Regions from separate parts of the Mesorhizobium sp. LSJC269B00 genome, predicted to be linked through region 1. Evidence: predicted binding sites of a transcription regulator. Region 1 holds the regulator's gene; the other holds the start of a gene.
What was found. The regulator PhoB, encoded in region 1, activates phosphate uptake and scavenging genes when phosphate is short. The targets are predictions, from matches to a motif close to TGTCATNNANCTGTCAT.
Positions count from the first base shown of each region.

Region 2: a site for PhoB is predicted at 5,076-5,092, ahead of ugpB (sn-glycerol-3-phosphate ABC transporter substrate-binding protein UgpB). Genes of this name have one in related genera too.

Region 1 covers NZ_AYVN01000016.1:76,869-92,460, reverse strand. Annotated here, with positions in the region: gene X771_RS138795 (ATP-binding cassette domain-containing protein) at 1-509, opposite strand, end outside; gene X771_RS138800 (sugar ABC transporter permease) at 522-1,838, opposite strand; gene xylF (D-xylose ABC transporter substrate-binding protein) at 1,983-3,023, opposite strand; gene X771_RS138810 (ROK family protein) at 3,289-4,524, shown strand; gene phoB (phosphate regulon transcriptional regulator PhoB) at 4,555-5,244, opposite strand; gene phoU (phosphate signaling complex protein PhoU) at 5,261-5,965, opposite strand; gene pstB (phosphate ABC transporter ATP-binding protein PstB) at 6,007-6,831, opposite strand; gene pstA (phosphate ABC transporter permease PstA) at 6,849-8,165, opposite strand; gene pstC (phosphate ABC transporter permease subunit PstC) at 8,162-9,622, opposite strand; gene X771_RS138840 (substrate-binding domain-containing protein) at 9,718-10,746, opposite strand; gene X771_RS138845 (PAS domain-containing protein) at 11,243-15,592, opposite strand, start outside.
Region 2 covers NZ_AYVN01000001.1:894,540-910,131, forward strand. Annotated here, with positions in the region: gene X771_RS160585 (ABC transporter ATP-binding protein) at 1-784, shown strand, start outside; gene X771_RS160580 (sn-glycerol-3-phosphate import ATP-binding protein UgpC) at 820-1,881, opposite strand; gene ugpE (sn-glycerol-3-phosphate ABC transporter permease UgpE) at 1,889-2,737, opposite strand; gene ugpA (sn-glycerol-3-phosphate ABC transporter permease UgpA) at 2,747-3,631, opposite strand; gene ugpB (sn-glycerol-3-phosphate ABC transporter substrate-binding protein UgpB) at 3,703-5,013, opposite strand; gene X771_RS160560 (EAL domain-containing protein) at 5,491-7,938, shown strand; gene X771_RS160555 (TlpA disulfide reductase family protein) at 7,935-8,627, opposite strand; gene argH (argininosuccinate lyase) at 8,662-10,062, shown strand; gene X771_RS160545 (hypothetical protein) at 10,131-10,337, shown strand; gene lysA (diaminopimelate decarboxylase) at 10,418-11,686, shown strand; gene X771_RS160535 (metalloregulator ArsR/SmtB family transcription factor) at 11,707-12,009, opposite strand; gene X771_RS160530 (threonine/serine dehydratase) at 12,060-13,001, shown strand; gene X771_RS160525 (TIGR02302 family protein) at 13,138-15,592, shown strand, end outside.

The sequences.
Region 1 (15,592 bases):
ATGCGGGCGTTGAACAGGATGGCGCGTGCGATCGCCACCGACTGGCGCTGGCCGCCCGATAGCTTGATCACGGGCTCCTTGAAGCGCTGGAAGCGCGGATTGAGCCGGCCCATCACCTTGCGCGCCTCGGCCTCCATGGCGACATCGTCGAGTGTCCCCCACGCGGTCATCAGTTCGCGGCCGAGGAAGAGGTTGGCGGCAGCGTCGACATTGTCGGCCAGCGCAAGCGTCTGGTAGATCGTTTCGATGCCGTATTTCTTGGCGTCGCGCGGATTGGAGATCGAGGCCTCCTGGCCGTTGACCAGGATCTGGCCGGCATCGCGCTTGTAGGCTCCCGACAGGATCTTGATCAGCGTCGACTTACCGGCGCCGTTGTGGCCAAGCAGCGCCACCACTTCGCCCGGGAAAAGATCGATGGACGCATCGTCGACGGCGCGAATGCCACCGAACGCGATCGAGATGTTGCGCATGTCGATCAGTGGCGTACCGGTGGGAGCAGTTTTTTCCATAATCGTTCCTCCCTAGACGCGCTTGCGGTAGACGGTGTCGAGCCAGACGGCGATGACCAGGACAGCGCCAACGACAATGCTCTGCAGCGGCGAGTCGATGCCGAGCAGCAACATGCCGGATTGCAGCGACTGCATCAGAAGCGCGCCGAGCATGGCGCCCATCACCGTTCCGGCGCCGCCCGCGAGCGACGTGCCGCCGATGACAGCGGCCGCGATCACCAAAAGCTCGTCCAGTGTGCCCAGCGCATTGGTTGACGCATTGAGACGGGCCGACGAGATCGCCGCGCTGATTGCAGCCAGCACACCCATGATCATGAACACCTTCATGGTCACCCAGCGCGTGTTGATGCCGGCGAGTTCCGCTGCCTCCGGATTGCCGCCGATGGCGAAGACATAGCGGCCGAAACGCGTGCGCTTGGTGATGAACGTCATGATGATGCCGACAATCACCGCCATCAGCACCGGTATGGCGATGCCATGCGCGATGAACAGCCCGCCTTCGGGAACGGTGATGCCGTTCTGCTGTGCGTACTGGCGCACGATGCCGATCGGCCATGGATAGGAATTGGCGATCCACACGGCGCCGAGGATGGCCGCGCAAGCGACCACGCCAAGCAGGGTCTCGGCCCAGACGGGGCGCAGTGGAAAGCTGAAGCGCTTGCGCTGCGAGCGACCGTTGAGCAGCGCGAAGGCGACCGCCGCGCAGGCGACGATGCCGACGATCCAGCTGGCAGCGGCGCCAATCGAGCCGCGTGGTCCGCCGCCCATCAGCTGGAAGGTGGCGTCGAGTGGCGCGACCGTGCGCCCGCTGGTGATGAGCCATGCCATGCCACGCCAGACCAGCAGGCCACCAAGCGTCACGATGAAGGCCGGAACCTGCATATAGGCGATGATGAAGCCCTGGAACGCGCCGATCAGCAGACCAAGCACCACGCCGGCGGCAAGCGCGACGATCCAGAGCCAGGGGTTTCCAAGCTGGAAGCCGATGACGCGAATGAGGAATTCGGCCTGTGCCACGCCCATGATCATGCCGATCACGCCTTCGACGGAGCCCACCGAAAGGTCGATGTTGCGCATGACGATGACCAATACCATGCCGGTAGCCATGATCGCGACCGAGGACGTCTGCACCGACAGGTTCCAAAGATTGCGCGGCGTCAGGAAAAGCCCGCCCGACAGGATATGTATGCCGACCCAGATGACCAGCAGCGCGCCGACCATGCCGAGCATGCGCGTGTCGAGCTCGGTCGCCTTCAGGAACCGGGCGACCGCGCCGAGTTCAGACGCTCGTGCCGTATCGGCCTGCGGATTTGAGGTCGTGTCGGTCATGATGTCCTCCAGCGGCTTGCCGTCTGGCGCGGATGCCGGACCACAGCCTAGAAGTTTGCCGCCGATGGCGGAAACACACAATTCTCGTAGAGAAAACGCCGCGGCTTGACAGCCGCGGCGCCTCATTTCTTCAAGTCGTCGAGATCAGTTGCAAGCCGCGACGCTGCCTGCGGCGACGCCTGTGCAGACTTCGTCCTTCTTGATCCAGCCGGCGTCGATGACGACGTTGAGGTTGTCCTTGGTGATCGCGACGGGGGTCAGGAACAGCGACTTGACGGTGTTGCCGCCAGGCGTGGTGAAGTCCTTGGCGCCGGCAATGTCGCCCGTCTTCTTGCCATCGGCGAGCTGCGAGGCGATCTCGGCGGCGTTCTTGCCGAGTTCGCGCGCGTCCTTCCACACCGACACCGTCTGCGTGCCGAGTGCGATGCGGTTCAGAGCGGCATGGTCGCCATCCTGGCCCGAGACCGGAACCGTTCCGGCGAGGCCCTGCGCCGTCAGCGCGGCGACAACGCCGCCGGCGGTGCCGTCATTCGCCGCAACCACGGCATCGACTTTGTTGTCGTTGGCGGTCAGGAACTGTTCCATGTTCTTCTGGGCGTTGGCCGGCAGCCAGCCATCGGTATAGGCCTCGCCGACATTCTTGATCTTGCCCGAGTCGATGGCCTCCTTGAGCACTTCCATCGAGCCCGAGAACAGGAAATCGGCATTCGGATCCGAGCCAGAGCCCTTGATGAAGACATAGTTGCCCTCGGGCTTCGCCTTGAACACTTCACGGGCCTGCATGCGGCCGACTTCCTTGTTGTCGAAGGTCAGGTAGAAGACGTCCTTGTTCTCGATCAGGCGGTCATAGCCGACGACCGGAATGCCTTCGTCCAGGGCCTTCTGCACCGCCGGGCCGATGGCCGAGGCGTCCTGCGCCAGGATGATCAGCGAGTTGGCGCCTTGCGAGATCAGGCTTTCGACGTCGGTCAGCTGCTTGCCGGGATTGGACTGCGCGTCGGCGGAAATGTACTTGTCGCCGGCAGCCTCGATCGCCGTTTTCATCGCCGCCTCGTCCGTCTTCCAGCGCTCTTCCTGGAAGTTCGACCACGACACGCCGATGACCTTGTCCTTCGCCTGCGCGACCGACATCAGCGCCAGCGACATGGCGACACCCGCCAGCATGGCGGCTGCAAATCTGTTCATCATAATCCTCCCTGCGCCGCGTGCGGCGCGACAAAACTGGCCCGAGGGCCGGCACACAGAGGCCCTATTTTTTCGAGCCTCGAAAAAATACTGGCTCAATGATAAGGCGCTGTCAACATCGATTCTGATGGATTCTGATGGCCGTGCCGAATTTTTTCGAGGTCCGCAATAAACAATGACAGGGCTGCCGGCGTCTGCCAATATTTGGCTGGTGCCGTCGAACGCCTTCACTATCATGAGGCGCGAGGAGGCCGGGAGGAAACAAATGTCGGTTGGAATCCGCCACGACGATCTGCGCCGTCGCAACCGTGCGATGGTGATTTCAGCCGTGCGCCGGGCCGGCCAGCCGTCGCGGACCGAGATTGCGGCGACCACCGGCCTCAGCCACTCGACCATATCGGCAATCTCGTCTGATCTGATTCAAGAAGGCATCCTGATTGAAGGCAAACCTGGCGAGACCGGCGCACTGAAACGCGGCCGGCCGCAGGTGGGCCTTGGTCTCAACCCGGAAGCGGCGGCGGTGATGACCGTCGTGCTGTCGCTCAATTTCCTGTCCGTCACCGTCATCGACTATGCCGGCCACGTCGTCGCCGAGGAACAGCGCCGGCTGGACACGCTGACCAAGCCGCGCGACGAGCTGATTGGCGAATGCGTAGCAATCGTCCGGCGGCGGCTTGAGGATCCCGACCTCGATGTCCAGAGCATCGCCCGCATTGCCATGGGCATCCAGGGCATCACCGATTCGCAGGCGCGCGCCATGCTGTGGTCGCCGATCACGCCACTGACCGACATTGCCTTCGCCGACATGTTGGAAGCGGAATTCGGCATTCCTGCCACCATGGAGAACGATTGCAACATGATGGCGGTGGCGCTGCAATGGCGCCAGCCCGAGCGCTACCGCGACAATTTTATCGCCATCCTCTTGTCGCACGGCATCGGCATGGGCCTGGTGCTGAAAGGCGAACTGTTCACCGGCACCCATTCCTCGGGCGGCGAGTTCGGCCACATGATCCACCGTCCGGGCGGCGCGCTCTGCCGCTGCGGGCGGCGCGGCTGCGTCGAGGCCTATGCCGGAAACTACGCCATCTGGCGCAGCGCCAAAATGATGAGCGAAGATGCCGAGCCGGTCGATATCGGCGACGCTGATATGCGCGCACTCGCCGCGCGCGCCCGCGAAACCGATGGCCCGGAGCGCGAAGCCTATCGCAGGGCCGGTGAGGCGCTCGGCTTCGGCCTCGGCAGCCTGTTTGCGCTGATCGACCCGGCCCCCGTCGCCATGGTCGGCGTCAGCGCCGCCGCGTTCGACCTGATCGAACCGGCATTGCGCGAAGCGATCGCCCAGACCGCCGGCGGCCAGCACTCGAAGTCGATCTCCTTCGACACCGAGCCCAACGAGCTGCCGCTGATCCGCGAAGGCTGTGCCATGCGCGCGCTCGGCTTCGTCGATCAGGAGATTTTTGCGCCGGGTATTCAGCCCAAATCCGGCAAGCATGTCGCGTGAATGGCCGGCAACGGCGCGACGCGCAGCATCCTAGTCTTCCCTGATCGCGTAGCCGGCGCCGCGAATGGTACGGATGACATCCGGCATGCGGCCGTTGTTGACCGCTTTGCGTAAGCGCCCGACATGGACGTCGACGGTTCGCTCGTCGATATAGATCGTCTCGCCCCAGACATTGTCGAGCAGTTGGCTGCGCGAGAACACGCGGCCGGGATGGCGCATCATGAATTCGAGCAGCCGGAACTCGGTCGGTCCGAGCCTGATCTCGCTCTTCTTGCGGTAGACCCGGTGCGATTCTCGGTCGAGCACGATGTCGCCGACCTTGAGCACGCTGGACAGCACTTCCGGCTTGGCCCGGCGCAGCAGCGCCTTCACGCGCGCCATGAACTCCGGCGTCGAGAATGGCTTGACCAGATAGTCGTCGGCGCCGGTGGACAGGCCGCGCACGCGATCGCTTTCCTCACCGCGCGCGGTCAGCATGATGATCGGCAGCCGCTCGGTTTCGGGCCGCACTCTAAGCCGCCGGCAGAGCTCGATGCCGGAGACAGCCGGCACCATCCAGTCGAGCACCAGGAGATCGGGCACGTTTTCCTGCAGGCGGATCTCGGCCTCGTCCCCGCGTGTCACCACCTCGACCTGATAGCCTTCGGATTCGAGGTTGTAGCGGAGGAGAACGCCTAGCGGCTCCTCGTCCTCCACGACCATGATGCGTGGCGCGATCATAGGCAGTTCACCCTCATCAGGCCGGCGTGGCCATCGCCGTCTCGTCCTGCTTCGGACGATTGGCGGGCAATTGCTGGCCGGTCAGCACATAATACGCATTTTCGGCGATGTTGGTGACATGATCGCCGATGCGCTCAAGATTCTTGGCGCAGAACAAGAGATGCGTGCAGGCGGTGATGTTGCGAGGGTCTTCCATCATGTAGGTCAAAAGCTCACGAAACACGGACGTGTATTTGACGTCGATGCGCTCGTCGTCATTCCTGAGTTTTGCAAGAGCTGCCGCATCGGTGGCGGCATATTCCTCGACGACGCCTTGCACCTGGATCAGCACCAGTTGCGCCATGGCATCGATGGAGTGCGAGAGGTCGCGCGGCGTGACGCTCAAGCCTACGGTGCCGACGCGTTTGGCGATGTTCTTGGCGAGATCGCCGATGCGCTCGAGGTCGCCCGCCATGCGGATCGAGCCGACCACGGCGCGCAGATCGTTGGCCATCGGCTGGCGCTTGGCGATCAGCGTGATGGCGCGGTCGTCCAGTTCGCGCTGGCGCGCATCCATGATGGCGTCGTCGGAAACGACACGCTGTGCCAGCGCATTGTCCGAATTGAGCAGCGCCCTGGTCGAGCCGCTGACCATCGAGCCTGCCAGATCGCCCATGTCGCGGATCAGCTTGCTGATCTGCCCGAGCTCTTCATCGAAGGAGGCGACGGTATGTTCACCCATGATCTTGGTCCTCGTGCCTGAAAATTCACCCGCCGGACGGCTCAGCCGAAGCGGCCGGTAATGTAGTCCTGGGTGCGCTTGTCGTCGGGGTTGGTGAACATCTTGTCGGTGGCGCCCTCCTCGACGAGATAGCCGAGATGGAACATCGCCGTGCGCTGCGACACGCGCGCCGCCTGCTGCATCGAGTGGGTGACGATGACGATCGTGTAGTTCTGGCGCAGTTCGTCGATCAGCTCCTCGACACGGGCGGTGGCGATCGGATCGAGCGCCGAGCAGGGCTCGTCCATCAGGATCACCTCCGGCGACACGGCGATGGCGCGCGCGATGCACAGGCGCTGCTGCTGGCCGCCGGACAGGCCGGTGCCGGGCTCCTGCAGGCGGTCCTTGACCTCGTTCCAGATCGCAGCCTTCTTCAGGCTCTGCTCGACGATCTGGTCCATGTCGGACTTGCGCTTGGCCAGCCCATGGATGCGCGGGCCGTAGGCGACGTTCTCGTAGATCGACTTCGGGAACGGGTTGGGTTTCTGGAACACCATGCCGACGCGGGCGCGCAGTTCGACGACATCGATGTTCTTGTCGTAGATGTCGTCTTCATCGAGCGTGATCTTGCCGGTCACCCGCGCCGAATCGATGGTGTCGTTCATGCGGTTGAGGCAGCGCAGGAAGGTCGACTTGCCGCAGCCGGACGGGCCGATCAGCGCCGTCACCTGGTTCTGAAGCACGTCGAGATTGACGTCGAACAACGCCTGCTTCTCGCCGTAGAAGACGCCGACCTTGTCGCCGCGCATCTTGATGACTTCGTTCGACTTGGCGTTCATTTTGTCGCCCACTGCATTTTCAAGGGACTGTTCGGTCATGATGTTCATACCAAATTGCCTTTTTTCTACCAGCGCCGCTCGAACCGGCGCCGAAGCACGATCGCGGTGATGTTCATGGCCATGAGGAAGACGAGCAGGATGATGATGGCGCCGGACATGCGCTCGACAAAAGCGCGCTCAGCCTCGTTTGCCCACATATAAATCTGCACCGGCAGCGCGGTCGCCGGATCGAAAGGCGTCGTCGGATAATCGGCGACGAAAGCGACCATGCCGATCAAGAGCAGCGGTGCTGTCTCGCCGAGCGCACGCGCCAGGCCGATGATGGTGCCGGTAAGGATGCCCGGAGCGGCAAGCGGCAGGATGTGGTGGAACACCATCTGCATCTTGGAGGCGCCGAGGCCGAGCGCCGCCGAGCGGATCGACGGCGGCACCGCGGCAAGGGCGGCGCGCGTGGCGATGATGATGGTCGGCAGCGTCATCAGCGTCAGCACCAGGCCGCCGACGAAGGAAGCCGAGCGCGGCATGCCTAGGAAGTTGATGAACACGGCAAGGCCGAGCAGGCCGAAGACGATCGACGGCACCGCCGCGAGATTGTTGATGTTGACCTCGATCAGGTCGGTGAAGCGGTTCTTCTTGGCGAATTCCTCGAGATAGATCGAGGCGGCGACGCCGATCGGCAGCGCCAGCAACAGCACGATCACCATCATGTAGAACGACCCGATGATGGCCACGCCCATGCCCGACGTCTCGGGCCGGCTGGAGGCGCCATAGCTGAACAGGCCGGTGTTGAAATGCTCGGCCATCACGCCGTCGGCCTTGAGTTTGTTCATCCAGTCGATCTGCTGGTTGGACACCTTGCGGCGCGCTTCGTCGACGCCGAGGTCGATCTGGCCCTTGAAGGCCGAGTCGAGATTGGCGGCGGCCAGGATGTCGACGTCACGCGTCGTGCCGATCACCGACGGATCGGCGGAGACGATGTCGCGCAGCTGGACCCGCGCGCCTTCCGACAGGAAGCCCTTGAGCTTCAGCATCATCGGCTTGTTGGCCGGATCGATGCCGAGCTTGGCCACCAGCGCGTTTTCGGCGAGCTTGGGATAGTTCGCCTTGATCAGCACGGTAGGGTCGGTGGCGCGCTTGCCGGAGGGATCGATCACCTTCTCGTCGAAGGTGACCGGCAGCGTCACCGTCGTCTGCCAGAAGGCGGTGTAGCCTTTCGAGACGATGGTGATCAGCATGATGGCCAGGAACGCCAGGCCGACCGAGATCGCAATCACGCCATAGATGCGGAACCGGCGTTCGGCGGCATAGCGCGCCTTCAGCCCGATGTCGCGGCGCGGACGCGCGACGGCACCCGCCATCGTGTCCAGGGGGATGTCGGTCATTCGTACTGCTCCCGGTACTTGCGCACGATGTAGAGGGCGACGATGTTCATCACCAGCGTCAGCGCGAACAGCGTCAGGCCGAGCGCGAAGGCGACCAGCGTCTGCGGTGAGTTGAACTCGAGATCGCCGGTCAGCTGGTTGACAATCTTGACGGTGATGGTCGTCATCGCCTCGAACGGATTGGCCGTCAGATTGGCGGCGACGCCCGCCGCCAGCACGACGATCATCGTCTCGCCGATGGCGCGCGACGCCGTCAACAGGATGGCGCCGACGATGCCGGGCAGTGCCGCCGGCAGGATCACCCGTTTGATCGTCTCGGAGCGCGTGGCACCGAGGCCGAGCGAGCCGTCACTCATTGCGCGCGGCACCGCGGTGATGATGTCGTCGGACAAAGAGGACACGACCGGGATCAGCATGACGCCCATCACCAGGCCGGCGGTGAAGATGCTCTGGCCCTGGATGAAGGGAGAGCCGCCGGTGAGGGCTGCCGAGAGGTCGCGCAGGAACGGTCCGAGCGTGACCACGGCGAAGATGCCGTAGACGATGGTCGGGATGCCGGCCAGCAGTTCAAGCGCGGGCTTGACCACCGACCGGACGCTGCGCGAGGCGTATTCGGACATGTAGACCGCCGACATCAGCCCGACCGGCACTGCGACCAGAAGCGCAACGGCGGCGATGTAGAGCGTGCCGGCGAGTAGCGGGATCAGGCCGAACTGACCCTGGCTGCCGCCGGAACCGGCGGCGGCGAAACGCGGATCCCACACCGTGCCGAAGAAGAAGCTCATCGGCGATACGCTTTCGAAGAAGGTGATGGTCTGGAACAGCATCGACAGCACGATGCCGACCGTGGTCAGGATGGCGATGGTCGAGGCCGCAAGCAGCCCCCACAGCATCAGCTTCTCGACATTGTTGCGCGCCCTGGCGCGCGGCGCGATCTGCCTCAGCGCATAGAAGGCGCCGGCGACCGACAGCGCGAAGGTCAGCACGGCGCCGAACAGGCCGAGCCGGTCCTGGACCTGGTTCGCCTCGACCGCGATCGGGATCATATAGTCCTGTGTGTCGCTGGCCAGTGCCACGCCCTTGGCGGCGAGCAGCGGCTGCAATTCGGCGAAAGTAGCGGGAAGTGCGGTATCGCCATCGAGCCGGCGCAAGCCCTTGGCCAGGCTCTTCACCAGGCTGGCGTCGAGCGCTTCGCTGGCGACCTTTGTGTCGGTGGTGCGCTCGGGCAAAGCGGCATGGATATGCCGGTCGAGATAGAAGGAAGAGCCGATATCCCAGACGGCGAGCAAAAGGACGGCAGGCAGGACCGCGAGCAGAAAGGCCCACCAGCCATGATAATGCGCGCGCGAATGCGGCTTGACCTTGCCGGTATCCTGCGCCGCGGCGCCCTGGCGGCCGACCACAAAAGCGACCACGCCTATGGCGATGACTATGGAGAGTACGAGCAAGGACGACATAACCCACCCCAGGGAAAATTCAGATCGCCGCCGCCGTTGCGGCAAGCGGCGAAATCAGGGCGCGGAGTTCATCCGCGCCCTGATCCGTTCGTTGATTACATTGTCTTTCCGGCGGCGAAGGCGTCGCGCTGGCCCTGACGTTCGGCGTCGGGAGCGGAAACCAGGCCGTACTGGGCGAGCGGGCTTTCCGGGCCGATCATCTGGTCATCAAGGAAGAACTCGACATATTCCTTGAGGCCGGGAACGACGCCCAGATGCGCCTTCTTGACGTAGAAGAACAACGGCCGCGACACGGGGTACGTGCCATCGGCGATGGTCTGCGTCGAAGGCACGATGCCTTCCACGGTAGCGACCTTCAGCTTGTCGGCATTGTTCTCGTAGAAGGCGAGGCCGAACACGCCAACGCCGGTCTTGTTGGAGTCGATGCGGGCCAGCGTCTCGGTGTAGTCGCCGTCAATGTCGACAGCCTTGCCGTCCTTGCGGATGGCGATGCAGGTCTTGCCGATTTCCTTGTCGTCGGCGATGCCGGCAGCCTTCAAAGCGGCCTTGTCGCAGCCGGCGTCGAGCAGCTTGGTCTCGAACACTTCACGGGTGCCGTGCTTCTCACCCGGAATATAGGCGGCGATATCCCAGTCGGGCAGCTTCGGATTGACCTGGTTCCACTTGGTGTTCGGGTTGTCGACCAGCTTGCCGTCGACCACCAGCTTGGCGGCGAGCGCCTTGTAGATGTCGGCGGGAACCAGCGCCCAATCCGGACCCTTGATGTCGGTGGCAAAGACGATGCCGTCATAGCCGATGCGGACTTCCTGGACGTCCTTGACGCCGGCGTCGGCGCAGGACTTCAGCTCGTCTTTCTTGATCGGACGCGAGGAGTTGGCGATGTCGATAGTGTCTTCGCCGACGCCCTTGCAGAATTCCTTGATGCCGGCGCCGCTGCCGCCGGACTCGACCACCGGGGTCTTGAAGTTGGTGAAGGTTTCGCCGAACTGCTCGGCGACGATCTTGGCGTAAGGCAGCACGGTCGACGAACCGGCGACCTGGATCTGGTCACGCGCAGCGGCGACACCGGACGATGCGGCGAACGCTACCGCCACGGCCGATGCCGTAACGAGGAATTTCTTCATGTGGCCTGCTCCTGTTCGGAAGATGGTCTCTTGGCGCCCTCTTCAAACCGGCGCCCGCTGAGGCCAATAGCCTTCGATTATTACAGTCGCATGACAGTTTCGTGTCAGCCCGGTAACGTCGCACAGACGCCTCGTGAGCCGCAGCCTTTAAGCCGGTTTGTGGGGATGGAAGTTGCCGCTGGAATCAGACGCTTGCGCGATTCGTGCTGGCATCAAGTCCCGGCACACCGCAGGCCGCGATGCCGAGAAAGAAAAACCGGACGGGAGCGCGTTGCCCGTGGCCAGAGCGAATTTTGGCCGAGCCATCGCCAAAAACAGGTCCGTTGGGGTAGATTCGACGCTGTTTCTTGTCGGCGGTCGCTTGCTCCCGCCCGTAACTGAATGAGCGGTTTCGTTGCGACCATTGTCCTGACTGGGCGCCAGCTTTGATATGGTGCGATCGCACCATAGCCTTGGCTGTTGCGGCGCGGCCGAATCCCGGCGGCGCCGCAGGTTGCTATCCAGCGTCTCGTTGGGCTTCGCCTGATATGCCGACCCAGCGCTCGACCTTTTCGAGCAGCGCCCTGGGGCTGATCGGCTTGGGCAAATAGTCATCCATGCCGGCTTCCAGGCAGCGCTCGCGGTCGCCCTTCAAGGCATGCGCGGTGACGCCGACGATCGGGATATGCATACCCGTATGTTCTTCAAGCCGGCGAATTGCGGCGGTGGCCTCGAGCCCGTTCATCTCCGGCATCGAGACGTCCATCAGGATCATGCGCGGATTAAGCCGGCCGAAGGCGTCGAGCGCCTTGCGCCCGTTGCCGACGATTTCGAAACTGTAGCCGGTTTCGCCGATTATCTGGGTGAACACCATCTGGTTTACTTCATTGTCCTCCGCAACGAGGATGTCGAGCCGGCGTTCATCCCCGGCGGCCCGGGCGCGGGCACGAACCGGCGGCGGTTGCAGCAGGGCCCGTTCCGAGGCAGCGAGCGGCGGCTTTGCCGGCGACGGTTCGTTCCTGCCGCCGCCGGAACCGCTGCTTGCCGCCGGCAGCACACGGCCGCCCGTGATATTGTGATGGTGGCGCTGGATGGTGGCGACCAGCGTTTCCAGAAGCACCGAGGAGCGCGCCGGCTTGATCAGCTGGGCGTCGATGCCGAGATCGCGATAGCTGGTGTTGGCGAGCGACTGGTCGACCGAAGTCAGCATGATGATCGGCGTGTCGGCCAGCCCTGCGGTGTTGCGCACGACGCGCGCCATTTCGGCGCCGCTCATCCCCGGCATCTGATAATCGAGCACGACGCAGTCGACCGGCACGCCGTAGGCAGCCGCGGCGACCAGCACCTTCAGCCCTTCGGGTCCGCTTTCGGCGGCGCAGGAATCGAAGGTCCATGACGCCATCTGCTCGCTCAGGATCGATCGATTCACGGCATTGTCGTCAACGATCAGCACCCGTGAGCCGGTCACATCGACCGGCATGATCCGCCGTCCGGTCTGTTCCTCGGCCCTGGGCAATGTCACGGTGAACCAGAAGGTCGAGCCCTTGCCTTCGGCGCTCTCGACACCGATCTCGCCGCCCATCAACTCGACCAGCCGCGAGGTGATGGCGAGCCCGAGCCCTGTGCCTTCGTGGCGTCTCGTCGACGAGGTGTCGGCCTGACTGAATTTTTCGAAGACGAGCTTCAGTTTCTGCTGCGGAATGCCGATGCCGGTGTCGGTGACCGAAACGGTAAGCTTTGTCCCCGTCGGCCCCCTTTGTCCCGTCACGTCGACCAGCACGTGGCCTTCGTCGGTAAACTTCACCGCGTTGCCGACCAGATTGGTGACGATCTGTCTGATGCGACCGACATCGCCGACGAACAGGCTTTCCAGGCCCGGCTCGACGCGCACGATGAGTTCAAGGTCCTTCTCCTTGGCGCGCGTCGATATCAGCGTCGCCACATCCTCGATCGCTTCGGGCAGGTTGAAGGGCGCAGGGTCGAGCACCAGCTGTCCGGCATCGATCTTGGAGAAGTCCAGTATGTCGTTGATGATGGTCAAGAGCGCGTTACCCGACTTGACGATGATATCGGTGAACGTCTTCTGCTTGGGATCGAGGTCGGATTTGGCCAGCAACTCGGCCATGCCGAGTACGCCGTTCATCGGCGTGCGGATTTCGTGGCTCATATTGGCCAGGAATTCCGACTTGGCGCGGTCGGCCAACACGGCGCGCTGCCGCGCCTCGCGCAGTTCGGCCTCGCGCAGCTTCAGTTCGGTGATGTCGGTGGTCGACCCAATCAGATAGAGCGAACCATCGGACGCGATCATCGCGCCCTTGCGGGCGAACTGGTGGCGCACGCTGCCGTCGGCAAGCGTCACCGTTTCCTCGATCTCCTGTGTATCGCCTGTGCGCAGCACGGCGAGATCGCTGTTGACGAAGGCTTCGCCGTCCTCGCCGAAAATCTCGATGTCCGTCTTGCCGATCGCGTCTTCCCTGCGGAGGCCGGTGAGGTCGCACCAGCCCTTGTTGACGTAGAACTGCCTGAGGTCGGAGCGCTTGGCGTAGATCGACACCGGCACGTTGTCGATGAGATTGCGGAACACCTCGTTCTCGCGCATGCTCTCTTCCAACGCCTGCTCGCGCGCCTTGACGTCGGTGATGTCGGTGCTGGACCCGACCAGGTGCACCGACCCATCGAGCGCCACCAGCCGGCTCTTGCGCGTCATCAATTGCCGCACCGTGCCGTCGCGATGGGTAACGGGCTCCTCGATCTCGCGGCCGCGGCCGGTGACGACGACCTGGGTGTCGTCATGGGTGTAGGTTTCGGCGTCGTCTATGCCGAAAAGCTGGAGATCGGTTCGGCCGATGACCTCCTCCTTGGGGATGCCCGTCAGCGCGCACCAGGCCTTGTTGACGAATTCCATGCTCAGATCCTGCGCCTTGATGAAGGCGGCGACCGGCAGTTCGTCCATGACGTGGCGGAACAGGTCGATCTGGCGCATGCTTTCCTGCAGCGCCTTTTCGCGGCTCTTGATCTCCGAGATGTCGACGCGCACGCCGATGAAGGTGCCGTCCTCGGTGCGCATATCGTAGACCTGATACCAGCGGCCGTCGGGATTGCACCGTTCGTAGGAGGAGTTCGGCAGGCGGTAGCGGGCGAGAATGGCATCCAGCCAGATGTCTCGATCGCCGTCATAGAGCTTGTCGGTCTCCGGATCGCCACTGAAGCGGAAATATCCCACGGAATGTCCAAGTTCCAACGCCTCGCGGAAGGTGCGGCCGGGCTGCCATGCCGGTTTCAGCGCCGGCAGCGTGTCCTGCAGCTTGCGATTGGCAAAGATGAACTTGTCGTCGCGGTCATAGATGATGACGGCCGCCGGCAGCGACTCCAGCACCGTGGCGAGGTTCTTGCGCGCGTCCTCGGCCTCGGTCTCGCGGCGCTTCATGTCGGAAATGTCGAACAGGAAACCGGCGACATAGTTGCGGCCACTGGGCATGCCGACGCGGTTCTTGCGCACGATGCGCGAGCGGCTGGCGCCCTCGGCGTCGAAAGTCTCCTCGACCTCGTAGGGCGTGCCGGTCGCCAGCACGGCGCGTTCGCTGTCTTCGAATTGCGCGGCGTCCTTTTGCTTGAGGAAGTCGCCGCCGGGCCTGCCCAGCATCGCTTGCGGGCTCTGTCCGAACAGTGCCGAAAACGCCTCATTGACGAAGACGAAACGCAGATTGTCGTCCTTGACGAAGATCGGGTCCTTGACGCCGTTGATCACCGCCTCGGCCAGCCGCGATTTCTCCAGCGCTTGGGCGAGTTCAGCCTCGCGATCCTTCATGTTGGTGACGTCGACATAGGAGATCAGCCTTTTGCCGCCGGCGAGCGGCGCCAGCGAGGCAATCAGCGTACGGCCGTCATTGCGTGGCAGTTGCCTTGAGCCCACCAGGCCAGCCGAGATTTCTGCTTCGCGCTCGGCGATGTGGTCCTGCCATTCCGCATCGTCAGCACCGTACGGGTCCATATCGCGGCTGGCCTGCATCAGTTCGCGGAAGCCGCAGCCGATGCCGGCGCGCCGGGGATCGATTTCCCAGAAATCATAGAAGGCGCGGTTGATCACCTCCGCGCGCATGTCGGCATCGAGGACGAGCACGCCGATCGGCATCTGGTCGACCATCGTGCGAAGATTGGCGAAGGTCTCGGTGATCTTGGCGTTGGCACTCTCGATCTCGGCGTCGCGACGCTTGAGCTCGGAGACGTCGTAGTAGGTCAACAGCCGCTTGCCGCCGGACAACGCCGTCACGGAGAACATCATCGTCCTGCCATTGGCATGGAGAAATTCGCGTGGCGCAACCGAGCCGGCGCTGATCTCCTCGATGCGGGTGGCGAGGTAGTGCTGCCACTGCTGTTCATCGAGATCGCCGTAGATGCCGTTGCGGCGGTTGAGTTCCATCAACAGGCTGAACGGCGCGCCGACCGTGACGGCGCCGTCGGGAATCCTGGAGAGCTCGCGATAGGCCTTGTTGACGATGAGCGTGTCGAACTTCGCGTCAAGCACCACGACGCCCATATGCATGGCATCCATTGTCCGCTCGAGATCGGCGAGGTGCTGCGTAGCCTCGCCGGCCGGCGGATCGCTCTCGTCCTGCCGCAGTTCGTCCAGCGCACCGGCCAGTGCCGTGACGTTGCGGCCGATGCCGCGATAGCCGATGAATTCGCCTTCGCCGTCGAACCGCGGGGAACCGGTGATCGAAACCCAGCGGCAGCCGGGACGGCCGCCCTTCAACTCATAAACAAAGTCGCGAAACGGCCGATGCGCCTGCAGATCCTCCAGATGCGCGGCGGCGTGTCGATTGCCGTGCACCATCTGCTTGAGGAAATCGAAGCGGAAACGGCCAAG
Region 2 (15,592 bases), on a different contig from region 1:
CGGCTTTGGCATGGCCCGCGGCGAGGACCAGCGCGCCGAGCGCATCGCCGAGCTCGCCTATACCGTCGGGCTGGACAAGGCGATCCTCAAGCGCCGCCCGCACCAGCTCTCCGGCGGCCAGCAGCAGCGCGTGGCGCTGGCCCGCGCCATGGCGATGAAGCCCAGGCTGATGCTTCTCGACGAACCGTTCTCGGCGCTCGACACCGGTCTGCGCGCCTCGATGCGCAAGGCGGTCGCCGAACTACTCGAAGCCGCCGGCATCACCACCATCCTGGTCACCCACGACCAGGCCGAGGCGCTGTCCTTCGCCAGCCAGGTGGCGGTCATGCGCGACGGAAAGTTCTCTCAGATCGGCACACCGCGAGAACTCTATCTGCAGCCGAAAGACCGCATGGTTGCCGAGTTTCTTGGCGACGCCATCATCTTGCCGGCAAAGATTTCAGGCGGCTTCGCCACCTCCTCGCTTGGTCGCATAGCCGTCGACTCGAAGGAGCGGCGCGACATCGCCCGCATCATGCTGCGACCGGAGCAGGTGCAGGTAAAGCGCACGTCGCGCGAAGGCATGTCGGGTCCTGCGGGCACGATATTCGCCGAGGTGACGGACTCGGAATTCGCAGGCTCGATGTGCACCATTGCCGTGCGGCTGTTGAACAACCCCGATCCGCCGGACGCCGCGGCGATCGGCAGCACACCGCTGACCTTACGCAAGCCGGGAATCGACGCACCTGCCGTCGGCGAGATCGTGCGTCTGACAGTTTCCGGCAAGGCGCATGTCTTCGCCTGAACTGCCGATGCGTCGGATTGGCGCGAGCGGCTGCGTCAATCGACTCGTTTCCCAGCATTGTCGAACCAATGCAGCTTCTCGGCCCTGGCCACGACGCGCAGTTGATCGCCGGGTTTGGCCGTGGCGCGGCCGGCCACACGCACGACGATGCGGTTGCCGCCGGCGGCACAGTGAAGAAAGCTTTCGGCTCCCACAGGTTCGACCGCCTCGACCGCCGCAGGCAGAATAAGCGCGCCGGATGATGCCTCGGCACTGAAGGTGACGTCGGCATCCTCAGGGCGGAAGCCAAGCGTGGCGGCGTTCGTAGGCGCGAAGTCAACCGTCTTGCCGTCGGTCAGCGCCGGACCAGCCGGTCCTTGCGAAAGAGGCAGAAGGTTCATCGGCGGCGCTCCGATGAAGGAGGCGACGAAGGTCGATGCCGGCTTCTCGTAGATGTCGAGCGGCGCGCCCGTCTGCTCGACCAACCCGCCATTCATGACGACGAGAATATCGGCCAGCGTCATCGCCTCAAGCTGGTCGTGGGTGACGTAGACCGAGGTGACACCGAGCGAGCGCTGCAAATTCTTGATTTCGACCCGCATCTGGCCGCGCAGTTTGGCGTCGAGGTTGGAAAGCGGTTCGTCGAACAGGAAGACTTTTGGATTGCGCACGATTGCGCGACCCATGGCCACGCGCTGGCGCTGGCCGCCGGAAAGCTCGCGCGGGCGCCGGTCGAGCAGCGCCGTGAGCTCCAGCACCTTGGCGGTCGAGCGAACCCTGCTGTCGATCTCGTCCTTGGGAGTACCCCGGTTGCGCAACCCGTAGGCCATATTGTCGTAGACCTTCATATGTGGATAGAGCGCATAGTTCTGGAACACCATGGCGATGTCGCGCTCGGTCGGACCGATCGTGTTGACGATCTTGCCGTCGATGGCGACGGTGCCGGAAGAAATGGTCTCAAGCCCGGCGATCATCCGCAGCAGCGTGGACTTGCCGCAGCCGGACGGCCCAACCAGCACGCAAAGCTCCTTGTCGGGAATGGCGATCGAGACACCCCTCACCGCCTCGACGCCGCCGGGATAGACTTTCTTCACATCCTTCAGATCGATGGTCGCCATCGGCTTCTCACTTTTCGGGATCGACAAGTCCGCGCACGAACCAGCGTTGCATCAGCACCACGATCAGGATCGGCGGCAGTATGGCCAGCATCGCGGTGACCATGACCAGATGCCATTGGGTATCGGCATCGGCGAAGGAAACCATCTTTCTAAGTGCGATGACGATGGTGTTCATGTCGTTGCTGTTGGTGACGAGCAGCGGCCACAGGTACTGCGTCCAGCCATAGATGAAGAGGATGACGAACAGTGCTGCGATGTTGGTGCGCGACAGCGGCAGCAGGATGTTGAAAAAGAAGCGCCATGGTCCGGCGCCGTCGACACGCGCCGCTTCCACCAACTCACCTGGGATGGTCATAAAGAACTGGCGAAACAGAAGCGTGGCGGTGGCCGAGGCGATCAGCGGAATGATCAGGCCGGCATAGGTGTCGATCATGCCGAGATCGACCATCACCTTGTAGGTCGGCAGGATGCGCACCTCGACGGGAAGCATCAGTGTGATGAAGATCAGCCAGAAGAAGACCATCCGAAGCGGAAAACGGAAGAACACGATCGCATAGGCCGAAAGGATCGAGATGAAAATCTTCCCCACCGCGATGCCGAGCGCCATGATCGTGGTGTTGAGCAGCAATCGGCCGACACTGACGCCGCCGATGCGGCCGACACCGCCGAACAGCGCCTCGCTGTAATTGTTCCAGACCTGGTCGCCGGGCAAAAGAGGCAATGGCGGCTTGAGGATGGTCTGCAGCGTCTGCGTGGAGGCAACGAAGGTGTAGTAGATCGGGAAAGCGACGATCAGGATGCCCAGGATGAGCACGGCGTGGGCGATGAGGGCGCGAAGCGGGGACTGACCAATCATCGCTCGCGCTCAACCGTAGTGGACTTTGCGTTCCACATAGCGGAACTGGATGGCCGTGAGTGAGATGACGATGACCATCAGGATGACCGACTGCGCGGCCGAATCGCCGAGGATCAAATTGACGAAACCGTCATTGTAGACCTTGTAGACCAGCGTCTCGGTGGCCTTGCCTGGCCCGCCGCCGGTGACGGCATGAACGATACCGAAAGTGTCGAACAGCGCATAGACAGTGTTGACGACCAGCAGGAAGAAGGTCGTCGGTGCGAGCAGCGGGAAGACGATGGTCCAGAAGCGCTTCGTCTCCCCGGCGCCGTCCATGGCCGCCGCCTCTATCAACGTCTTCGGCACCGCCTGCAGCCCGGCGACGAAGAACAGGAAATTGTAGCTGATCTGCTTCCAGGCAGCCGCAGATACCAGCAGGATCATGGCTTGGTTTCCGTTAAGCAAGGGATCCCAGGCGATGCCGAGACCTCTCAAGGCGTAGGCCAGCGAACCGATCGAGGGGTTGAACAGAAACAGCCACAACATGCCGGCAATCGCCGGCGCCACCGCATACGGCCAGATCAGCAGCGTGCGATAAAGGCCTCTGCCGCGCACCACCTTCTCGGCCATGACGGCAAGCAACAGGGCCACACCCATGGCGACGATCGCGGTCGCCAGAGAGAACACCAGCGTGACTTTGATCGAGTTGAGGTAGGCCGGGTCGGCCAGCACCTTGCGAAAGTTGGCGAGCCCGACGAACTTGCTCTTCAGCCCGAACGGGTCTTCCCTAAGCATCGACTGGTAGAGCGCCTGCCCGGTCGGCCAGTAGAAAAAGATCAGCGTAATGGCGAGTTGCGGCGCCACCAGCAGGTAAGGCAGGGTCTTGTTGGGGAAGACGACGCGTGGAGACAGGGTGATTCCCTCGCTATTCAGGAAATCGTCCACGCGGGTCCGCGTGGACGAGGTTCAACTGACAAATCGCTTCAGTTTCCGATCGCTTCCTGAATCGCCTTGTTGCCGCGTGCGACCGCGTTGTCGAGCGCCTGCTGCGCAGTCTGCTGGCCGGCCAGCATCTTCTCGAACTCCTCATTCTCGATGTCGCGCACCTGCGGCAGGTTGACGAGGCGCACGCCCTTCGAGTTCTCGGTCGGCGCCTTGCCCAGCATCTGCAGGATCGGCGTCTCACGGCCCGGGTTCTTGTCATAGAAGCCGGACTTCTTGGTCGCCTCATAGGCAGCGAGCGTCACCGGCAGATAACCCGACTTCTGATGCAGATACTCCTGCACTTCGGTCTTGGACAGGTGGGAGAAGAACGCCGCGACGCCCTTGTATTCCTCGTCCGATTTGTTGCCGAACACCCACAGGCTGGCGCCGCCCGGCGTGGTGTTCTGGGGCGCGCCCTTGGCGTCACTATCATAGGGAAGCTGGCCGATGCCGTAGTTCATGCCCGACTTGACGATGTCACCGAGACCCCCCGACGATTCGGTGAAGATGCCGCATTCTCCGGCAAGAAAGATCTGCTTGGCTTCGGATGTACGGCCGCCATATTTGAAGGTGCCGTCCTTGGCCAGGTCGGCGAGCGCCTGGAAATGATTGACGAAGATCGGCGCATTGATCTTGAGCTCGACGTCGGTTCCGGCAAGTCCGTTCTGGTTGGTGCCATAGGAAACGTCGTTCCAGGCCGCGAAGGCCTCAAGGTGGATCCAGGTCAACCACGTCGAGGTATAGCCGCAGGAAGCGGCGCCGCTCGCCTTGATCTTCTTGGCGGCTTCCCACACCTCGTTCCAGGTCTTTGGCGGGTTGTTCACATCAAGCCCGGCCTTCTGGAAAATATCCTTGTTGTAGTAGAGGATGGGCGACGAGGAATTATAGGGGAAGGACAGCATGGTCCCGTCCGGCTTCGAATAGTAACCGACGATGCCGGGCAAATACTGGCTCTTGTCGAAGGTCACGCCGGCGCTGGTCAGCACATCGGCCACCGGTTTGATCGCACCTTCGGCTGCCATCATGACGCCGGTACCCACGTCGAACACCTGGATGATGTCGGGCGCTTGCCCCGCACGATAGGCAGCGATGCCGGCATTCAGCGTTTCGGGATAGGTGCCCTTGAAAACGGGGAGAATTTCATAGTCGCTCTGGCTGGCATTGAAATCCTTGGCGATCTTGTCGACCACCTCGGCATTGGCGCCGGTCATTGCATGCCACCAACTGATCTGGGTGGCGGCGAAGGCGGAGGTGGTGGAAAGCAGGGTCAAGGTGGCGGCAACACCGGCCGCAAAGCCGAACAACTTCATGTTTCATCTCCCGTTTGTCATTGGCGAAAGGGGCGCTCCCGCGAACGCAATATGTGTCGCTGATGACAATCGGACAACGGATTTGTTGCTGTTTCGTGAATTTCATACCCGGCTAACTTCGCGCCCCCTCGCCTTGCAACGAGGACAGAGAGAAATGCCAAGCCGGCTCAGCGATAGAATGGGGCATGGTGGGCCTGCAAGGATCGCCGACCGCCCAGCGATGCGTGAAGGGCCCGCGTGACAGCGCCACGCACCTGCACCGTGCGGCCGCCAAACCGGCGCTCGGCCAGATCGAGATCGGCCGAGCGGCATCGCCAGGCGCTGCTGTAACCGTGCGTCTGGAATGAGACAGGATCGCCGCAACGTACAACCCGAAAAACCCGCTGTAGTTGTAGTTCGCATAACCGATTCTTCGTCAAGCGTGGCATACTAATCAAGTGGACGGCTTGATTGCTGTGGGAGAGCAGGTGGGGCGAGATGCTGACGGTCTATAATTGTATCGTGCATGAGCACGATCTGAGACTGGTCGCACTGGCAGCGCTCATTTGCGGTATTTCTTCCTTCTCGGCGGTCAACCTGCTTCGCCATGTCGACCGCTCGAGCGAGCGCAACCGCTATACCTGGCTGATGATAGCAGCCACTTCCACCGGCTTCGGTATCTGGGCGACGCACTTCATCGCAATGCTTGCCTTTTCTCCCGGAATCCCCAACGCCTACAATACGGAAATGTCGGCGCTTTCGCTCGCCGGTTCCGTCGCCCTGACCGCTGCGGGCATGTGGATCGCCACCTTGCGCCGGGGCATCGACTACCCTCTGGTCGGCGGCGCGGTCCTCGGCGCTGGTATCGCCGCCATGCACTATATCGGCATGGCCGCCTTCGAGGTCGAAGGGCGCATCGTCTGGAACCCGCTGCTGGTCGGCGTCTCGGTGCTGACAGGCGTCACCCTCGCCGCGCTGGCGCTGCTGGTCGTGTTGCGACGGCCGTCCATGCAGGCCACAATCGCCGCCGCCATCCTGTTGACGCTGGCGATCTGCAGCCTGCACTTCATCGCCATGGGCGCGGTGTCGATCTTCCCGGACTCCTCCATCGAGATATCGCAGTTCACGGTCGAACCGGTGTCGCAGGCCTTCGCCGCCGCTGCAGTCAGCATGGCTATCCTGGTGCTTTCAGCCGCAGCATTGTGGATCGACCTTCGCTTCCGGCGTCACAAGCTCGAAGCCGAGCGCATGCACGGCCTCGCCAACGCCGCCGTCGAGGGGCTGATCGTCTGCGACGGCGCCCGCATCGTCAGCGCCAATGACAGCATCGCGGCACTCACCGGCATTGCGCCGGAAGTGCTGAACGCGATGCTGCTTGGCGACCTCTTCGGCGAACGCACCGCGGCCGGCATGTCCGACTGCAGCGGACAGGCACAGGAAGCCGAACTCAGAGCCCATGACGGCGCCACCATCCCCGTCGAACTTATCGCTAGAAGCATCGACTATTGCGGCAAGCGGCACAGCGTTGTCGCCGTGCGCGACATCCGCGAACGCAGGAAGGCCGAGCAGGAGATCCTGCGCCTCGCCCATTTCGACCCGCTGACCGGGCTCCCCAACCGCCGCAGTTTCTCCGGCCGGCTCGAGGCCGAAATTGCCGCAATGGATCGCAGCGGCAAGGGCGGGCATCTTGCGCTGCTGCTGCTTGACCTCGACCATTTCAAGGAAGTGAACGACCTGTTCGGGCACGGCGCCGGCGATGCCATGCTGCAGAAGGTGGCGCTGTGCGCCTCCGGCGTGCTCCGCCACGGACAGATGCTGGCGCGTCTTGGCGGCGACGAGTTCGCCATCATCGCCCCGAATCTTCCCGGCCCGCAGGCGGCCGGCCGCATCGCCGAGGCGGTGCTGGCGGCGATGCGCGAGGAAAACCGGCTGTCGGTCGGTGGCGGGCTGGTGTCGGCCAGCATCGGCATTGCACTTTATCCGCTCGACGCCGATGAGCCGACAATCCTGGTCAGCCACGCCGACACCGCGCTCTACCGCGCCAAGGCCGAGGGCAAGGACACCTACCGTTACTTCGAGGCCTCGATGGGCGCCGAGGCGCGAGACCGGCGCGTGATGGAGCACGAACTGCGCCAGGCCATGGCGCGCGATGAGTTTCGCCTCGTCTACCAGCCACAAAAGGAGATCAGCAGCGGGCGGATGGTCGGGTTCGAAGCGCTGATCCGCTGGCGCCATCCGCAGCGCGGCGACGTGTCGCCGGCGACCTTCATCCCGGTGGCCGAAGACAGCGGCGTCATCATCCAGATCGGCGAATGGGTGCTGGCGACGGCCTGCGCCGAGGCAGCGCGCTGGAAGAACCCTCTCACCGTCGCGGTCAATGTCTCGGCGGTGCAGCTCCACAATCCGAATTTCAGCCGCAAGGTGCATGAAGTCCTGCTCGGCTCCGGCCTGACGCCCGGCAGGCTCGAACTCGAGATCACCGAAACGGCGCTGGTCAAGGACATGCCGCGCGCGCTGGCGACCTTGCGCCAGGTGAAGGCGCTTGGCGTGCGTGTGGCGATGGACGATTTCGGCACCGGCTACTCCTCGTTGTCCAATCTCCGCGCCTTCCCCTTCGACAAGATCAAGATCGACGGCTCATTCATCAAATCAGTCGACAGCAACGGCCAGGTGGCAGCCATCGTGCGCGCCGTTCTGGGGCTTGGCCGCGGTCTCGGCCTGCCGGTTCTGGCCGAGGGCGTCGAGACGCTGGGCGAGCTGAAATTCCTCGACGCCGAGGCCTGCGAGATCGGCCAGGGCTACTATCTAGGCCGGCCGAGCCCGATCGAGGCGTTCAGTGAACTGACCGGCGTCGCGGCGCCGGCGGCACAAGACGACGCCAGCGTCAAACAATGCGGCGGCAGCATCTTGATGCTGCCGCCGGCGGCGGCCCTGCGCTCATCCTAAGGGGCGAGTGCGGCCTCGACCAGGCGCTTGGCATCCGGTCCCGACCATTCGGCCGGTCCGTTCATATGCGCGACCAGGCAGCCTTCGCCATCGATCAGCATGGTGACGGGGAGGCCTAGCGCCAAGCCACGCGTCTTGACGTCGTTGAACAGCGCCAGCGTCGAATCGCGGTAGTAGCCGAGCGACCCGATGCCGATATCGGCGAGGAACTTCTTCGGCTTCACATCGTCGCCGGCATCGACATTGACCGCGACCACTTCGAAGGCATCGCTGCCCTTTTCCTTCTGCAAGGCGTCGAGCGCCGGCATTTCGGCGCGGCAGGGCGCGCACCACGTCGCCCACAGATTGAGCAGCACGGTCTTGCCGGCATGATCGGCGATCGTCATAGGCTTGCCGTCGGGACCGTTGAAGGCGAGACTTTTCAGCGATTGCGGCGGATCGGCGGGCAGCAATGCCGCCACCTGGCCGGTGGCCGCGGCGGCAACCTTTTTGGCGCGGTCGCTCTTGGCGGCGCAGGCGACATCGTCCTTGCTGTTGCCCGCGCCGGCCGCAGGTGCGCTGCCGGTGGCTGCGTTGTTGCCAGACCCGCTCTCGCTGACATATACCGCGACCGCGCCGGCCAGCACGCCCGCCAGCAAAGCGGCGAGGATCAGGCGCGGGGCCGGGAAGTATCTGTTAACGTCTGCCATTTTCTAAGACTGCTCCGGAGCACGGGTTATAGCGATGAGCGACAAGAAGGCCAGCAACCAGATGTGGGGCGGACGTTTTGCCTCGGGTCCGGCCGCGATCATGGAAGCGATCAACGCGTCGATTTCGTTCGACCGCAAACTCTATGCGCAAGACATAAGAGGTTCGATCGCCCACAGCGAGATGCTGGCTGAAACGGGCATTATTTCGGCGGCCGATCAAGAAAAGATCGCTCACGGGCTGAACACGATCCTGAAAGAGATCGAGGCCGGCACGTTCGAGTTCTCGACCCGGCTGGAAGACATTCACATGAACATCGAGGCCCGCCTCGCCGATCTGATCGGCCCGGCCGCCGGCCGCCTGCACACGGCGCGGTCACGCAACGACCAGGTGGCGGTGGATCTCCGGCTCTGGGTCAAGGACGAATGTTTCCGCGTTGCCGAGGCGCTGAAGGGGCTGATCTCAGCCTTGCTCGAGCGCGCCGAGGAGCATGCGGCAACCGTGATGCCGGGCTTCACCCACATGCAGGCGGCGCAGCCGGTGACCTTCGGCCACCACTGCATGGCCTATGTCGAGATGTTTTCGCGCGACCTGTCGCGCGTCCGCGACGCCATCGAGCGGATGGATGAAAGCCCGCTCGGCGCGGCAGCGCTTGCCGGCACCAGTTTTCCGATCGATCGCCACAAGACCGCCAAGGCGCTCGGCTTCCGCGAGCCGATGCGCAATTCGTTGGACAGCGTCTCCGACCGCGATTTCGCGCTGGAGTTTTTGAGCCTGGTGGCGATCTCCGCCACGCATCTGTCGCGGCTCGCCGAAGAAATCATCATCTGGTCGACGCCGCAATTCGGCTTTGTCAGACTGTCGGACAGTTTCTCCACCGGCTCCTCAATCATGCCGCAGAAGAAGAACCCGGACGCCGCCGAACTGGTGCGCGGCAAGACCGGCCGCGTCACCGGCCATCTCGTCGGGCTGCTGACGGTGATGAAGGGCATGCCGCTGACCTATGGCAAGGACATGCAGGAAGACAAGGAATCGGTCTTCGACGCCGCCGAGACGCTCGATCTGATGCTGGCGGCGATGACCGGCATGGTGCGCGACATGACGGTCAATGCCGCCGCCATGAAGAAGGCCGCCAGCTCGGGCCACGCGACCGCGACCGACCTCGCCGACTGGCTGGTGCGAACGCTGGGCCTGCCCTTCCGTGAGGCACACCATGTCACCGGCGGCGCAGTGGCGTTGGCCGAAGAGAAGAAGGTGAGCCTTGAAAAGCTGTCGCTGGAGGATCTGCAGTCGATCAACCCCGGCATCACGGCAGACATCTTCTCGGTTCTGGCGGTGCAGAATTCGGTGAAGAGCCGCACCAGTTTCGGCGGCACGGCGCCGTCGGAGGTCAGGAAGCAGATCCGCAGCTGGAAAAAGCGCATCGCCAAGGCATGATGCCGGGGTGCAATGCGCCTAAAACTCGGTTAAAAGCGCAGCACATAAAGTTTCGGACGGATGGATCGATGACCGCAAGCAGGATTTTGGTGACGCTGACGCTGCTGACGGCGATGGCTGCCGTGACCGCTTGCGGCCGTAAGGCTGGTCTCGACACGCCCTATGAAGCGGCCGTCCAGGCCCGCAAGGACGCCGAGCGCGCCAAACAGCCGGTGCCGCCGGAGCCGGAAAAACCGGTCGTGGACAAGAAATTCATCCTCGACCCGCTGATCTAGGGCCGATGAGACCGGCTTGGTCTTTCTGACCAGGTCTCGTGCTAACCAGGTCTCGTGCTCCAACTTCCGGAAACACTCTCGTGAACCATTTCGATTACCGCGACGGCGTGCTCCATGCCGAGGACGTGGCGATACCAGACATCGCCGCAAGCGTCGGCACGCCGTTCTATTGTTATTCGACGGCAACCTTGACCAGACACTACCGGGTGTTCGCCGGGGCCTTTGCCGGGCTCGACACGCTGGTCTGTTACGCCTTGAAGGCGAATTCCAACCAGGCGGTGCTGCGGACGCTGGCAAAGCTCGGCGCCGGCGCCGATACCGTCTCGGAAGGCGAAATGCGCCGCGCGCTCGCCGCCGGAATCCCGGCCAACAAGATCGTGTTTTCCGGTGTCGGCAAGACCGCGCGCGAGATGGATTTCGCGCTCGAGGCCGGCATTCTCTGCTTCAATGTCGAATCCGAGCCGGAGCTTGAATTACTGTCGGCCCGCGCCACCGCGCTCGGCAAGGTGGCGCCGGTGTCGCTGCGCATCAACCCGGATGTCGACGCCAGGACGCACAGGAAGATCTCCACCGGCAAGGCCGAGAACAAGTTCGGCATTCCCTGGCAACGGGCGCGCCAGGTCTATGCCCGCGCGGCCGGGCTGCCGGGCACCAAGCCCCTCGGCATCGATACCCATATCGGCAGCCAGATCACCGAGTTGCAGCCCTTTGACGATGCTTTCGCGCTTCTGGCGGAACTGGTCGGCGCGCTGCGCGCCGATGGCCACGCCGTCGAGCATGTCGATCTCGGCGGCGGCCTCGGCATCCCCTACCGCACCGACAACAGCCCGCCGCCTTTGCCCGATGCCTATGCCGAGATCGTCAGGAAGCATCTGACAAAGCTTGGAGTGAAGGTGATGTTCGAGCCGGGCCGGCTGATCGTCGGCAATGCCGGCATCATGGTCTCGGAAGTGATCTTCGTGAAGGAAGGCGACGCCAAGAACTTCCTCGTCGTCGACGCCGCCATGAACGATCTGATCCGGCCGACGCTCTACGATGCCTTCCACGACATCAAGCCGGTGGTGCAGCCGCCGGCCGACACGCCGCGCATGGCGGTCGACGTCGTCGGCCCGGTCTGCGAGACAGGCGACTATCTCGGCCTCGACCGTGACCTGCCCCGGCTCAAGTCTGGCGACCTAATTGCCGTCACCACCGCCGGCGCCTATGGCGCGGTGCAATCCGGCACCTACAACACCCGCCTACTTGTGCCTGAGGTTCTGGTCGACGGCGACCGTTTCCATGTCGTACGCCGGCGCCAGACCTATGACGAGCTGATCGGCCTGGATTCGGTGCCCGACTGGCTTGCATAGGAGCCGCCACGGCGGCTGCGCTACAGCCGGTTTTGGATGAGCATCCTTGTGTCGGCGATCCTGTCCTCGTCGCGGCGGTAGAACGTCCATTGCTTGATGCGCTTGGGGCGCAGCAGGCCCGCCTGGGTAAGCACGCGCATATGTTCGGAGAGCGTCGCCTGAGTAATGCCGAGCTTCTCCGCGATCAGCAGCGCGCAAACGCCGTCCTCGACCAGATTGCCGTCTGCCTGGGCCGGGAAATGCGCCTGCGGATCCTTCAGCCAGTCGAGGATCTGCAGCCTGCGTTCATTGGCGATCGCCTTGAAGACATCAACCTCTTGCATTTAGCCATTTTGCCAAGTTACTAATTGCTGTCAATCCCAAGGAGATGGTCATGACGAACGGCAACACCGTCACGCGCGAACGCATTGCCGCGATGGAACCGCGCATCCGCCGCTATATCAGGCACACGCCGGTGCTGCGCGTCGACATGGCCGATTTCGACCGGCCGCCGCTGGCGGTCGACCTCAAGCTCGAATGCCTGCAGCATTCCGGTTCGTTCAAAGCGCGCGGCGCCTTCACCAATCTGCTCGAACGGCCGGTGCCTGCGGCCGGCGTGGTTGCGGCTTCGGGCGGCAATCATGGCGCCGCGGTCGCCTATGCCGCCATGCGGCTTGGCTACAAGGCGACGATCTTCGTTCCCGAAGTCAGCCCACCGGCCAAGCTGCAGCGCATCCGCGGCTACGGCGCCGAACTGATGGTCGGCGGCGCCCGCTATGCCGAGGCGCTGGCCGCCAGCGAGGCTTTTGCCGAAAAGACCGGCGCGCTGCAGATCCATGCCTTCAACCAGGAGGAAACATTGGTCGGCCAGGGCACGCTCGGCCTCGAAATCGAAAACGATCTGCCCGACATCGACACGCTGCTGGTCGCTGTCGGCGGCGGCGGCCTGATCGGCGGCATCGCCGCCTGGTTTGCCGGCCGCATCAGGATCATCGCCATCGAGCCCGAAGGCGCGCCGACGCTGCATCGCGCCTTCGAAGCCGGCCACCCCGTCGATGCGCCGGCCGAAGGCGTTGCCGCCGATTCGCTGGCGCCCAAACGCGTCGGCGAGATGATGTTCCCGATCGCCGAGGCTTTTGTCGAGCGCTCCATTCTGGTCACCGACGACGCCATCATTGCCGCGCAGAAGGCGCTGTGGGAGCGGGTGCGGATCATCGCCGAGCCGGGCGGCGCAGGGGCCTTCGCAGCGCTGCTGTCCGGCCGCTACACGCCGGCGCCGGGCGAGCGGATCGCCGTCCTTGTCTGCGGCTCGAATACCGATCCGGCGAAATTCTAAACCTTGCTTCGACTGAAGTGGGACGCAAACCCGTCAAAGCTTTTCAAGTTTTCCGGAACCGCCTCGCCTTTGCCGTGTTTGCTGGTAAACTTCTGCTTGTTGAGTCCGGGCCATCCCGCCCGGGCAGGAAGGGCCGATGACGGAACGCCCCATTTCCAGTGGCGATCGCAGCCTGGCCGGGCGGCTTGCCCTGAGCCGGCTGGCGACACGGGTCTCGATGACGGTCGAGCGCGGCTGGCCGCTGCTTCTGCCGCTGCTCATCATCGCCAGCCTGTTTCTCAGCCTCTCCTGGCTCGGCCTTTTCCCCCGGCTGCCTGACATTGCGCGCGTTATCCTGGTCACGGCGTTCGGTATTGCCACGCTGGCGGCGCTCTATCCGCTGCGTTTCTTCAAGCTTCCATCCGCCGCTGAAATCGACCGCCGTATCGAGGCCGCCAACCAGCTGCAGCACAGCCCGGTGCTGGTGCAGACCGACCGTCCCAGCGGCAAGGAAAGCATCTTTTCCCAGGCGTTGTGGCGCGAACACCAAAAGCGCATGGCCGACAAGCTCGGCAGCCTTGGCGCCGACCTGCCGCGTACGCGCGTGCCGGAGCGCGATCCGTGGGCATTGCGTGCCGTGGCGGCGCTGCTGTTGGTCACCGCTTTTGCCTTCTCCTTCGGACCGTCCGGCGGCAGGCTGTCCGATGGTTTCAGTGCCCATGCGGCGCGCGACATCGTACCGCCGCGCATCGATGCCTGGGTGACCCCGCCGGCCTATACCGGCAAGCCGCCCATCTTCTTGACCGCGCCAGTCATCGATGGCAACGCCAAGCAGGCGGTTGCCACCTTCACCGTGCCGCAAGGCAGCGACGTCTCGCTGCGCGTGACCGGCGGCTCCGGCGAGGAAACGCTAAGCTTTGCCGACAAGGGCGGCAATGCTCGCGCCATCGACCCGTCGGGACCACAGGTGGCGGCCGTCAAGGCAGCGGCGGTCAACCCCGCGACCCCCAAGCTGCGCCAGTTCACCGGCAAGCTGACCGCCGACGGCACGCTGACGCTGAAGTCGGGCGAAGCCGATCTCGGTCGCTGGGCCTTCGCGGTGATCCCCGACAAGCCGCCGACGATCCGCTTCGTCGGCGAGCCCAAGCGCGCCGTCAACGGCGCCTTCGAGCTCAACTACCAGATCGACGACGACTATGGCGCGGCCACCGCCAAGGCGGTTTTCGCGCTGGCCGATCCGGCGGCGCCCGATGCGCATCCGCTCTACGGTCCGCCTGACCTGCCGCTGGCGCTGCCGCGCCGCGGCGGCAAGGCGAACGCCGCCAAGACCACCAAGGACCTCACCGAGCATGTCTGGGCCGGCGCCAGCATCAAGCTGTCGCTTGTGGCCACCGACGATGCCGGACACACCGCGACCAGCGAAACCAAGACTATTGTGATGCCGGAGCGGCCCTTCGCCAACCCGCTGGCGCGGGCGGTGGTCGAGCAGCGCCGCCTGCTGGCGCTCGACGCCAATGCCAAGCCGCGCGTGCTCGACCTGATGGACGCCATCACGCTGCGGCCCGAGGACACGTTCGACAACATGTCGCATTACCTCGCCATCATGAGCGCCCGCAGCCGGCTGAAGATGTCGGACAGCGACGATCAGTTGCGCAACGAGGTTGCCTATCTCTGGGAAATCGCGCTCGGCATCGAGGAAGGCAATCTCTCGTCCGCCGAAAAGCGGCTCCGCCAGGCCCAGCAGGCGCTGCAGGACGCCATCAAGCGCGGCGCCAGCGACGAAGAGATCGAAAAGGCGATGAAGGAACTGCGCGAGGCGATGAACGAATTCCTGCAGGAATTCGCCGAGCGCGCCAAGCAGAACCCGAACGCGCCGCAGATGCAGCAGAATGGTCGCGAGCTGCGTCAGAGTGATATCGACCGCATGATGGACCAGATCGAGAACCTGGCGAAGTCGGGCGACCGCGACAAGGCGCAGGAGCTGCTGTCGCAGCTGGAAAACATGATGAACAACCTGCAGGCCGGCCGTCAGCAGCAGGGCGGCGAGCAGGACAGCGAGATGCGCCAGCAGATGGACAAGCTGGGCGAGATCATGCGCCGCCAGCAGGAGATGATGAACGACACCTACCGCATGGACCAGATGCAGCGCGGAGATAATCAGCAGCCCGGCGAAGGCAATGGCGACGACCCGGACCAGCCGGGCGTCGGCAAGGATCGCGATCCTCTCGCCCGGCCGAAGTCGATGACACCGCAGGAATTCGCCGATGCGATGAAGCAGCTGCAGGAAGGCCAGGGCCAGTTGCAGAGCGAACTCGACAAGCTGAAGAAGGGCCTGGAAGGCATGGGCATGCAACCCAATGAGGGGTTTGGCGACGCTGGCAAATCCATGGGCAATGCCGAAAAGTCGCTTGGCGAAGGCGAAGGCGACCAGGCAGTCGGCCACCAGGGTCGCGCGCTGGAAGCGCTGCGCAAGGGCGCCAAGGAGATGATGAAGCAGCTGCAGGCGATGCAGGGCGACCAGGGCGGCAGCCAGGAAGGCGGCCGCCAACAGGACGCCGGCCGCGATCCGCTGGGCCGACCACGCGCCAGCCGCGGACCCGATTTCGGCGATT